3 regions of the Marinomonas phycocola genome follow, and region 2 is predicted to be linked to each of the others. Evidence: predicted binding sites of a transcription regulator. Region 2 holds the regulator's gene; each other region holds the start of a gene.
What was found. Region 2 encodes FliA, which starts transcription of late flagellar genes. Its sites were predicted from a motif close to CTAAAGTTNNNNNNNNNNCNGCCGATA; they were not measured.
Positions count from the first base shown of each region.

Region 1: the regulator FliA is predicted to act here: its motif matches at 1,530-1,556, upstream of ACMUMJ_RS00920 (DUF5610 domain-containing protein).
Region 3: the regulator FliA is predicted to act here: its motif matches at 1,133-1,159, upstream of flgK (flagellar hook-associated protein FlgK).

Region 1 covers NZ_JBLIXL010000001.1:188,826-191,971, forward strand. Annotated here, with positions in the region: gene pabB (aminodeoxychorismate synthase component I) at 1-484, opposite strand, end outside; gene ACMUMJ_RS00915 (alpha/beta fold hydrolase) at 555-1,430, shown strand; gene ACMUMJ_RS00920 (DUF5610 domain-containing protein) at 1,605-2,939, shown strand; gene ACMUMJ_RS00925 (GspH/FimT family protein) at 3,027-3,146, shown strand, end outside.
Region 2 covers NZ_JBLIXL010000003.1:206,159-209,304, forward strand. Annotated here, with positions in the region: gene flhF (flagellar biosynthesis GTPase FlhF) at 1-920, shown strand, start outside; gene ACMUMJ_RS03955 (RNA polymerase sigma factor FliA) at 1,019-1,753, shown strand; gene ACMUMJ_RS03960 (chemotaxis response regulator CheY) at 1,809-2,189, shown strand; gene ACMUMJ_RS03965 (protein phosphatase CheZ) at 2,199-2,999, shown strand; gene ACMUMJ_RS03970 (chemotaxis protein CheA) at 3,011-3,146, shown strand, end outside.
Region 3 covers NZ_JBLIXL010000006.1:6,517-9,662, reverse strand. Annotated here, with positions in the region: gene ACMUMJ_RS06065 (flagellar basal body P-ring protein FlgI) at 1-47, shown strand, start outside; gene flgJ (flagellar assembly peptidoglycan hydrolase FlgJ) at 96-1,106, shown strand; gene flgK (flagellar hook-associated protein FlgK) at 1,223-3,146, shown strand, end outside.

The DNA.
Region 1 (3,146 bases), on a different contig from region 2:
AAGGCGTTAAGATCAATACGGTCTCTTTAGATTCATGAAGGCTAATAATAGCCCACCCATACAGACCTGCTACTACATCTGGTAATGTGATATCTCGCTTTGTTGACTCTGGTAATTCTTCCAAATATTGACCGCTTTCATAAGCAAAGTATCCCATGACGCCTCCTGTAAAAGGGTATTTTTTGGAGGCTCTTTTTGCCCATGGTTCATCACAAATAAGAGAAAGTAACGTGTTAATTGTTTTAAAGGGAGAACGCTTTTTAGAAAAGTCGTATAATGCTTGATCTTTCCATTCTAATGTATGGGTGTGCGCATTTGCGCTTATCGTTGCTAATGGATCCGCAACGATAATATCAAATCGTGTGTCTGAGAAATGATTATGATTACTGTCTAACAGTATCGGTAAAGGAAGGTCTCGAAATTGTTCGAACAGTGTTACTAATTCTTCTTGATAAGGAAGATTTATCAGTCTAATGTCTGCCATAATAAACCTAAGAAATATAAAGTTTGGTATTGTATCGACATAATTTAAGTTCTCACAGGTATATTATAAAGTGACAGACGTTTTTTTTATAAAGTCTCCTCATACGCGATTGGCTTATAGAGAGTATCACCACTCTCAAGCGCCAAAAGGGTCGTGTTTAATGTTGCTACATGGCGCGGGAGTAGGAGGTGAGTTAACGTGGGACGCGATGCTGCCTTATTTAACGAATTGGGAAACTATATTGGTTCCAGATTTAAAAGGTATGGGTGAAAGCTATGGACATTCGGGAGAAGAGGAGCCTGTGTCTGTAATCGAATTAGCAGAAGACATTCACGCTCTCACTCAGTTTTTACAATGGCAGACATTTGATGTAATCGGCTATTCTTTAGGTGGTTTGGTTACTTTATTATTAAACCAATTAAGGATTGGATTAGGCTTGCCTAAATTAACGAAAATGGCGCTTTTAGAGCCGGCAGCTTTAGATCGTGTGGATCTATTTGAATTGCAAGAGTTGCGCAATAAATATCGTGCAGCATCAGATGTGATTCGTGAAACTGGTGATGTTGAATTGGGCGTTTCAAATTTTATGGATGGTGTGTCTCCTAATAGAAGAAAGCAAACCTCTACTGAAACTATAGCCAAATCAAGGCTTGCTCATAGACCGTTTGGTTTTGCTTATGCACTTGATTCAGTGACAGAGTTGGTGGATGAGTATGTTAAGCACTCTCATTTAAGAGATGATTTGCTACGACTAACCAATCAAGTACTCATTCTTTCGGGTGGTATTAGCCATCAGTCTTTAATTCAGCATTATGATGTATTGGAGAGTCAATTTGATGGGTGGCGGCATCAGAGTATTGTTGGAGCAGATCATTCGTTGCCCTTCCAAAAGCCAAGAAAAATCGGAAAAATACTCGATAATTGGTTTTCATTAAAAGAGCCATGAGGTATTTTTGATATTGTAATTCTTTATGATCAAAGAATTATTTGTTTTTAAAGGTATTTTTAGATATTTTCAAATATTTTTTTTTAATGCAATAATTGATTAAAGTTTGCTCGGTCTTGGCCGATAACTGACGATACAGTAAATTTATTAGGTTTTTGACCAAGGCGGCATATGATGTCTGACTTTTTTAAAGCAGCGAGTGATTTATCAAAAGTAAATTACCACAGTAACTTTCAAAGAACTGAAAGAGAGCTTCAATCTCCTGTTAATCAAACATTTCGTTCATCTGATAAGTACGACCCTGCAAGTCAAAGCGCCCGTGCAATGGGTGTTGTGCAAGAGCGTTTATTTTCTTATGTTTCGAGAACCTCTTCGTCACAAGAAGTCGTTACCTCAGAAAAAACAAGCGAAGCGGGTAAGAATCAAGCCTCTAAAAATGATTATTCTCCCGAATCGGTCAGTCAGCGAATTATTGGCTTTGTCGGTAATTATATGGACAAATTGCGTGATGGCGGTGCCAGTGAAGAAAGATTGAAAAGCGTATTTGAAACAGCGCAAGCAGCCGTTAGCAAAGGCATAGAAGATGCAACTGAACAGTTAAAAGGCTTAGAATGGCTTAATGATGGTGTGAAAGCAAATATTGCGGATACTGAAAGTCACATTGCTAAAGGGTTTGAATCACTATCAGATCGCTTTTTTGACATTCAAAAAGCGGCGGAGATTGAAGCCATTGAAAGTGGGGCGGCAATTACATCCGAGACGCAATATCGTCGTACAAGCTCCACTGATATTCAGATTGAGACTCGTGATGGCGACACTGTTAGCTTATCTCTGTCCGCGTTACAGGCGTATCAAGAGCAAATATCCTCTGCAAAAGTGCAAAATGAATCAGGCAGTGCCAGTGAGTATTCTCGTTATACGAGCAGCCAAAGCGAGTTTGCTTTTGAGTTCTCTCTTGATGGTGAATTAGATGACGCAGAGTTAGAAGCAATCAATGCTCTTGTTACTGATCTGGCTGATGTGGCAGACACCTTTTTTAGTGGCGATATGAAATCTGCGTTCGAGCAAGGCCTCAAATTGGGTTATGACTCTAGTGAATTGTCGGGTTTTGCAATGGAATTAAACCATACTGAATCATTTAGGCAGTCAAGTGCTGCCGCAGCGTATGGTCGGACTCAAGGAAATGCGCCAGAGAGCTTAGGGCAATCTGTGATTAAGCCTTTGGCTGAATACAATAAAAAGTTAAGTGAATTGTCTCAAAAGGTAACCTCTCAATTTGAAAATATGAATGAGGTGGCCAGCCAGACTCTAGATCGTATTTTAGAGATGCGTGCTGAATGGGAAGAAAGGAAGCAGTATGTTGCAGATATTTTGGGCTTCAGTAATTCTTTATTTTCAAATGCATTGTCTAAAAATGACCCTATAAATGATCTTGATCCTAGTGCTTCTACAGTCAATTCTGAAAGCAGTGGTGTTACTGCCCCAGAAAGAGACAGCACTCAAGTATAAATGACACAGCGCGTCGCGCTTTTAATTGTCGCTGTGACCAATAAATAAGTGTTAGTTTATTAAAATAAGAGACAAGGATGTTTCTTTATGAATAAAGTTAAAGGATTTACGTTAATTGAGGTATTGGTCGTTATTACGATTGTATCGTCAGTCAGTGTTTTTTTATCTTCGTCGAATGCATTTTCTCTTCTTTCTAATGAAAACACG
Region 2 (3,146 bases):
ACTCAGCTAAAGATCAAAAATTTAAAGAAATGGAGAAAGAGCTTCAAGAAGTAAAAGCATTTCTGCAAAATCAAAAGAATCGCCAAGCTGCTGAGCCTGAAACTACTCAAAACCAGAAAATCCCAGCTTTAGTGAAAGTTCAAGAAAAGCTAAAAGGACTCGGAATCTCTGATCAAGTATCATCAAGATTGCTGGATGATATTGATTTACTAGGCAGAGAAGATGATTGGAATAGAGTACTCGCGCATTTAGCTGATCATATTCCAACAAGAGTGAAGACAAGTGAGTTGTTAGGCTGCATTGCTTTTATGGGGCCTACAGGTGTTGGGAAGACAACAACTATTGGTAAAATCGCGGCACAGCATGTTCTAAAATACGGTAGTGATAGTGTTGTGTTAGTTACTACGGATACTTACAGGATTGCTGCGCACGAGCAGCTGAGAACGTTTGGGAGAATATTAGGCGTCCCTGTTGTTGTTGTTAATGAATATTCTGATTTGAATGATGTGTTGGATAAGTATGCAGATTATTCATTGGTTCTGGTTGATACTGCTGGTATGAATCCAAGAGATAGGAATCTTGAGCGTCAGCTGTTAATGATTAACCGCGCTAGGGCAAATTTGAAAAAATTGTTGGTTTTACCTTGTACTAGCCAACGACAAGTATTGAAAACAGTAGTCGATGTGTACTCTGAGGTTAGATTGGATGGCTGTGTATTAAGTAAGCTTGATGAGTCTGCATCTCTAGGAGAGGCGATCAGTGTTGTTGTTGAAGAGAACCTTCCAGTAGTGTATGTTGCTGATGGTCAAAGAATTCCTGATGATATTCAGCCTGCGAGATCTCATAATTTGGTGAGTCGAGCTGTTTATGTTGCAGAGCAATATAGTCATCTTTATAGCTCTCTTAAGTATGGTAGTTAGTAATTTTATGTTACTTTTCGACTATCTTGGTCATCTATGTAGTAATGTTTACATGGTGCCTTTAACTGAAAAATTACTAGGTTGTTTTTTTATTGTTTATGCAGACTAAGATCGGCTATGACGCCTACTCAAAAAATGCGCATCTAACGATTGATACTATTGTTAATCAATATGGTTTTCTAGTTAAGAAAATTGCTTATCACTTACTAGCGAGAATGCCGAGTAGTGTTGAAGTAGATGACTTGATTCAGGCTGGCATGATGGGCTTGTTAGAGGCTCATAAACGTTTTGAGTCAAATAAAGGTGCAAGCTTTGAAACTTATGCTGGTATTCGTATTCGTGGCTTCATTATGGATGAGGTTAGGAAAAGCGATTGGGCCCCGAGATCTGTAAGAAAAAATGGTCGAGCAGTAGCGAGTGCAATTAATTCATTAGAGTCTACTCTTGGTAGAGAAGCAACAGATATGGAAGTTGCAAATTTCATGGGCGTTGGGCTTGATGAATATCATGATATGCTACAGTCTTCAATGTCGAGTCAATTGTTTAGCTTTGAGGAACTGTTAGATTCTGATGGTTTAAATTTCGAAAGTGGAACTGAGAATGTATCTAATCCATTAGAGAGTGTTGAAAATCAAGATTTTCAACACTCTCTGGTTGAGGCAATTGATTCTTTGCCTGAAAGGGAGAAGTTAGTATTATCTTTGTATTACAATGAAGAAATGAATTTAAAAGAAATTGGTGCTGTTTTAGGTGTAAGTGAATCTCGAGTAAGTCAAATTCATAGTCAAGCTGCTATGAGGTTGAAGGTCAAATTGATTGATTGGCGAGAATAATTTTTGAGTTTTGAAATACTACCTTTGGGTTGTGGAGGTTGAATTGGATAAAAATATGAAAATCCTAATTGTTGATGATTTTTCAACAATGAGAAGGATAATAAAAAATCTTTTACGAGATTTAGGCTTTACAAATACAGTTGAAGCCGATGATGGAACAACGGCTTTGCCAATTTTACAAGCAGGATCAATCGATTTTCTTGTGACTGATTGGAATATGCCCGGAATGACTGGTATTGAATTACTTCGAGCTGTTCGCGCAGATGATAAGCTCAAAACGATACCTGTATTGATGGTAACGGCTGAGGCAAAGCGAGATCAGATTATTTCTGCTGCCCAAGCAGGCGTTAATGGTTATGTAGTTAAGCCTTTTACTGCTGTCGCATTGAAAGAGAAAATTGAGAAAATTTTCGAACGTATAGATGCTGGAAAGTAGGAGTTGAGAATGTCTGATAAGTCCGATTCTAGTTTGGATGATTTTGAAGTAACTGTGAAAAATGGTGCCATGGATTTACTTAATAGTATTGAAATTGGGGATTTTTCGAGCGCTATTCAAATAATTCAAGAGTTAAGTGAGGCTAGACATAAGAGCTTTTATAACGAAGTTGGTAACTTAACTCGTAGTTTACATAATGCCATTAAAGACTTTAAAGTTGATTCTGTTGATGCAGCTAACGCTGAGCTGACAGATGATTCTGATGAAGAGAATGGTTCTAAAATTACAGATGCTTCTGATCGATTGAACTATGTCGTTGAGATGACAAGTAATGCTGCGAATAAAACTATGGATATGGTGGACAGCAGTGTCCCTGTTGCAAGTGAACTACAGAAACAAGCTAAAGAGCTAAGAAAGGACTGGGGACGTTTAATACAAAGAGATCTTTCGCCAGAGGAATTTCGTCAGTTATATAAAAGAATTGATGTATTTCTTTCGTATGCAGATGATAGCGCAACGACTTTGCATACTAACCTAAACACAATTTTACTTGAGCAAGGTTATCAAGACTTAACAGGTCAAGTTATCACTAAAGTAAATGAACTAATTCGCGATGTTGAAGAGCAACTTGTTCACTTAGTAGCCGTTGCTGGTCGGGTCGATAGTATTTCAGGAATGGAACACGAACTAATAGTAAAAGAAGATGATGACTCTCGTGGACATGGTCCGGCCATCAAAAATGATAACAATCCAGAAGTATTGAATAGTCAAGACGAAGTAGATGACTTGCTTTCAAGTCTTGGTTTCTAAAGGAGCTGAGGATGAGTTTCGAAGTCGATGAAGAAATTCTTCAAGATTTTTTAGTTGAAGCTGGGGAGATCCTAGAACAGCTTTCTGAACAATTAGTAGATTTAGAGCAAAACCCAGAAGATAAGCCGTTGTTAAACGCTATCTTTA
Region 3 (3,146 bases), on a different contig from region 2:
GGTTAAAGCAAGCGGGTGCATTGAATGCTGATTTGGTTGTAATATGATGTTTGTTTAACTGAGTTGGATGCATAATATTTAGGTGGTGAGAAGTTATGAATAAAATTAATTCAAATGATTTTTATGCTGATTTCTCTTCATTGGCAGCATTGAAAACGCAAGCTCAAAAGGACCCTGGGGCTGCGTTGAAAAAAGTTGCTCAAGAGTTTGAGTCAATTTTTATTGGGATGCTACTAAAAAACATGCGCAGTTCTAATGAGCTGATTGGTGGGAGTGATTTGTTTTCTAGTAATCAAACTCGTCAATATGAAGAAATGTTAGATTCTCAAATGGCACAATCAATGGCGAAATCTGGTGGTGTTGGGTTGGCTGATGCGTTGATTAGGCAATTTGAAGGACGTGGTACGTCTGGTATTGCTCAGTTTGATTCTTCTGGGGGAGATACGGAGTTACTGCAAAATATAGCGACTCAAGACTTGGCTAAAATCCAATTGTTGGCTCAAGAGGCGAGTCGGCGTTTATTGGACAAGTCTGAGCGCATCGAGGCAGAGAGTGTTTCAAATAACCAACCTATAGGGAATGTCGCTGCGAATAGCTCTGCTCAATACGCTCCTGTTCCTGTAAAAAATGTGATATTTGAGTCACCCGAAGCGTTTGTTGAGCAGCTGTGGCCATTGGCAAAGCAAGCTGGAGAACAGCTTGGGGTCAATCCTAAAGCGATTTTAGCTCAGACGGCTTTGGAGACAGGGTGGGGGAAATTCCCTATTGCTAAGGCGGATGGAACGGCAAGTTTTAATATGTTTGGTATAAAAGCGGACTCACGTTGGGGAGGAGAGAGGGCTGTTGTTACAACGCTTGAATACGATAATGGTGTGGCTAAAAAGCAAAAAGCCCCTTTCAGAGCGTATGAATCCTTTGCGGAAAGCTTTAATGATTATGCTAATTTTCTTCAAACCAGTGAGCGGTATAAAGATGCCTTATTAGTTGGCGATAATGCGGCAATGTTTGCCGCTTATCTTCAAAAAGGTGGGTATGCCACCGATCCTAATTACAGTCAGAAAATAGACAGTATCCTTTCTAGTAAATGGTTTGAAACACTTCTTTAATCTGATTTAGTACTTTTCATAAATTGGTCAAGTTTTTGCATGCCTAACCGATAGACTTAATATCCTTGCTAACCTATTAGCATAAAAAAATTGAAGTGAAATCGAGGTGAGTCGTTATGAGTGCAAGCTTATATTCAATTGGATTGTCCGGTATTCAAGCCAGTAGTGCCCTTATTACTACAACTGGGCAGAATACAGCGAACGTTAATACGGCTGGGTTTAATCGACAAACTACGATTCTTACTTCCACGCTAAATGGCGGTGTTGCGATTCGTGATACTGATCGTGTAGTTGATCAATTCTTAAATCAGCAGGTTCGGGCGGATACATCTGCCAATAATTATTATGAAAAATATCATCAGTTGGCGACAACGGCTGATGAAATTGTCGGTGATCAGTCTGTTTCTTTAAATACTTACCTTGATAATATGTTCTCTGCGCTTCAAGCGGCAAACGCAGAGCCGACCAATTTGGCAACGAGAGATATCGTTCATACGAATATAACCAATATGGTGAGCCAGTTTAATGAGTTGGCTGGTTTTGTGGATAGTCAAAGTGATCTAGTGGATGGTCAACTCGGCACAGTGATTAATGAAATCAATGAAATAGCAGGTCAAATCGCTAATTTGAATGAAAAGATCTCAGTTCAAGAAGCTGTCGGTGGTCGTGTTGCTAATGAATTGAGAGATCAGCAAGAAGAATTGGCAAGAGGCATTAGTGAGATGATCGATGTGAAATTATCGTATGACTCTAATGGTCTAATGGAGCTTCAATTAAAAAATGGCCAGCCATTAGTTTTACAGGATGATGCGAAAGAGTTGATACTGTCTCCTAATGAGCAAAATCCTTCAGAGTTTGATCTGAAATTAGATTTTGGTCGTTATGAGATAGGCTTGAATAACGAGTCTCTGGGTGGACAGTTAGGCGCTTTAATGGACTATCGCAATGATATGCTAACGGAAATGGATCGACGCTTGGGGCAGCAGGCCATCGTTCTTGCTGATAGCATGAATTCTCAAAATGCATTAGGCCTAGATTATAACGGTGAGTATGGTAAAGATTTGCTTTCTTTAACATCGATACAGATCAATCAAAGCTCTGAAAATTCAAGCTTATTCCATGATGTTAATATTCGCCCTGAGACTGGAAAATCTCATGAAATAACGACAGATACTTACAGTTTAACAATGAGATCGGCAACCACATTTGATGTAACAGGTTTTGATTCTAATGGTAATGCAAACGGTGTTCTCGTTAGTGTTGATTTAAGCACGGCGGTTCCATCTGCCGATGGTTATGTGTCAATACCTGGTCTCGGCATTGAAGTTAGGCTACAAGAAGATCCAAATGTAACCTTTGCTAACGGCGATTTTTATCAGTTTACTCCCACTGATGGTGCCGCAGGAGGTATCTCTGTTGCTGCAAGTACGGGTGAACAACTGGCATTAAATGCACCGATTATTGTTTCAAGTGCGCTAACAAATATCTCGAACGCAGAGATTAGTCTGTCAGATATTACTGATGTCGATTTTGCAACCTCTGGTTTTGTTGCTGGTGGTGGTCTGGATGCAGCGGCACCGCAATCAATTCGATTTACGTTAGCAGATGAGTATGAAGTGATTGATGGTGGCGGGAATGTTTTGGCGACTGTATCTAATATCACTGACTATAATAATTTACTTGAGCAGGCTGGGTTGAACTCTGCTGGATACGATGTGTCTGTTTCGTCTATACCTACTCCTGGTGATTCTTTTGATATGTCGTTTAATTCTTCTGGATCAGGGGATAATTTTAATGGATTAAAATTGGCGGACCTACAAAATCAGAATTTGGTTGAAGGCGGAAGGTCTTATACTCAAAGTTATACGGCGATGGTGACTAACATTGGTAGCCAAACCCATTCATTGAAATTGAATATGGATTCCAGTGATACCGTTTTGCAACAGAGCTTAAATAGAAGGGATGAGATCTCTGCGGTGAGTATGGATGAAGAGGCTGTTAAGTTGGTCAGGTTTCAACAATCTTATTCCGCTTCAGCGC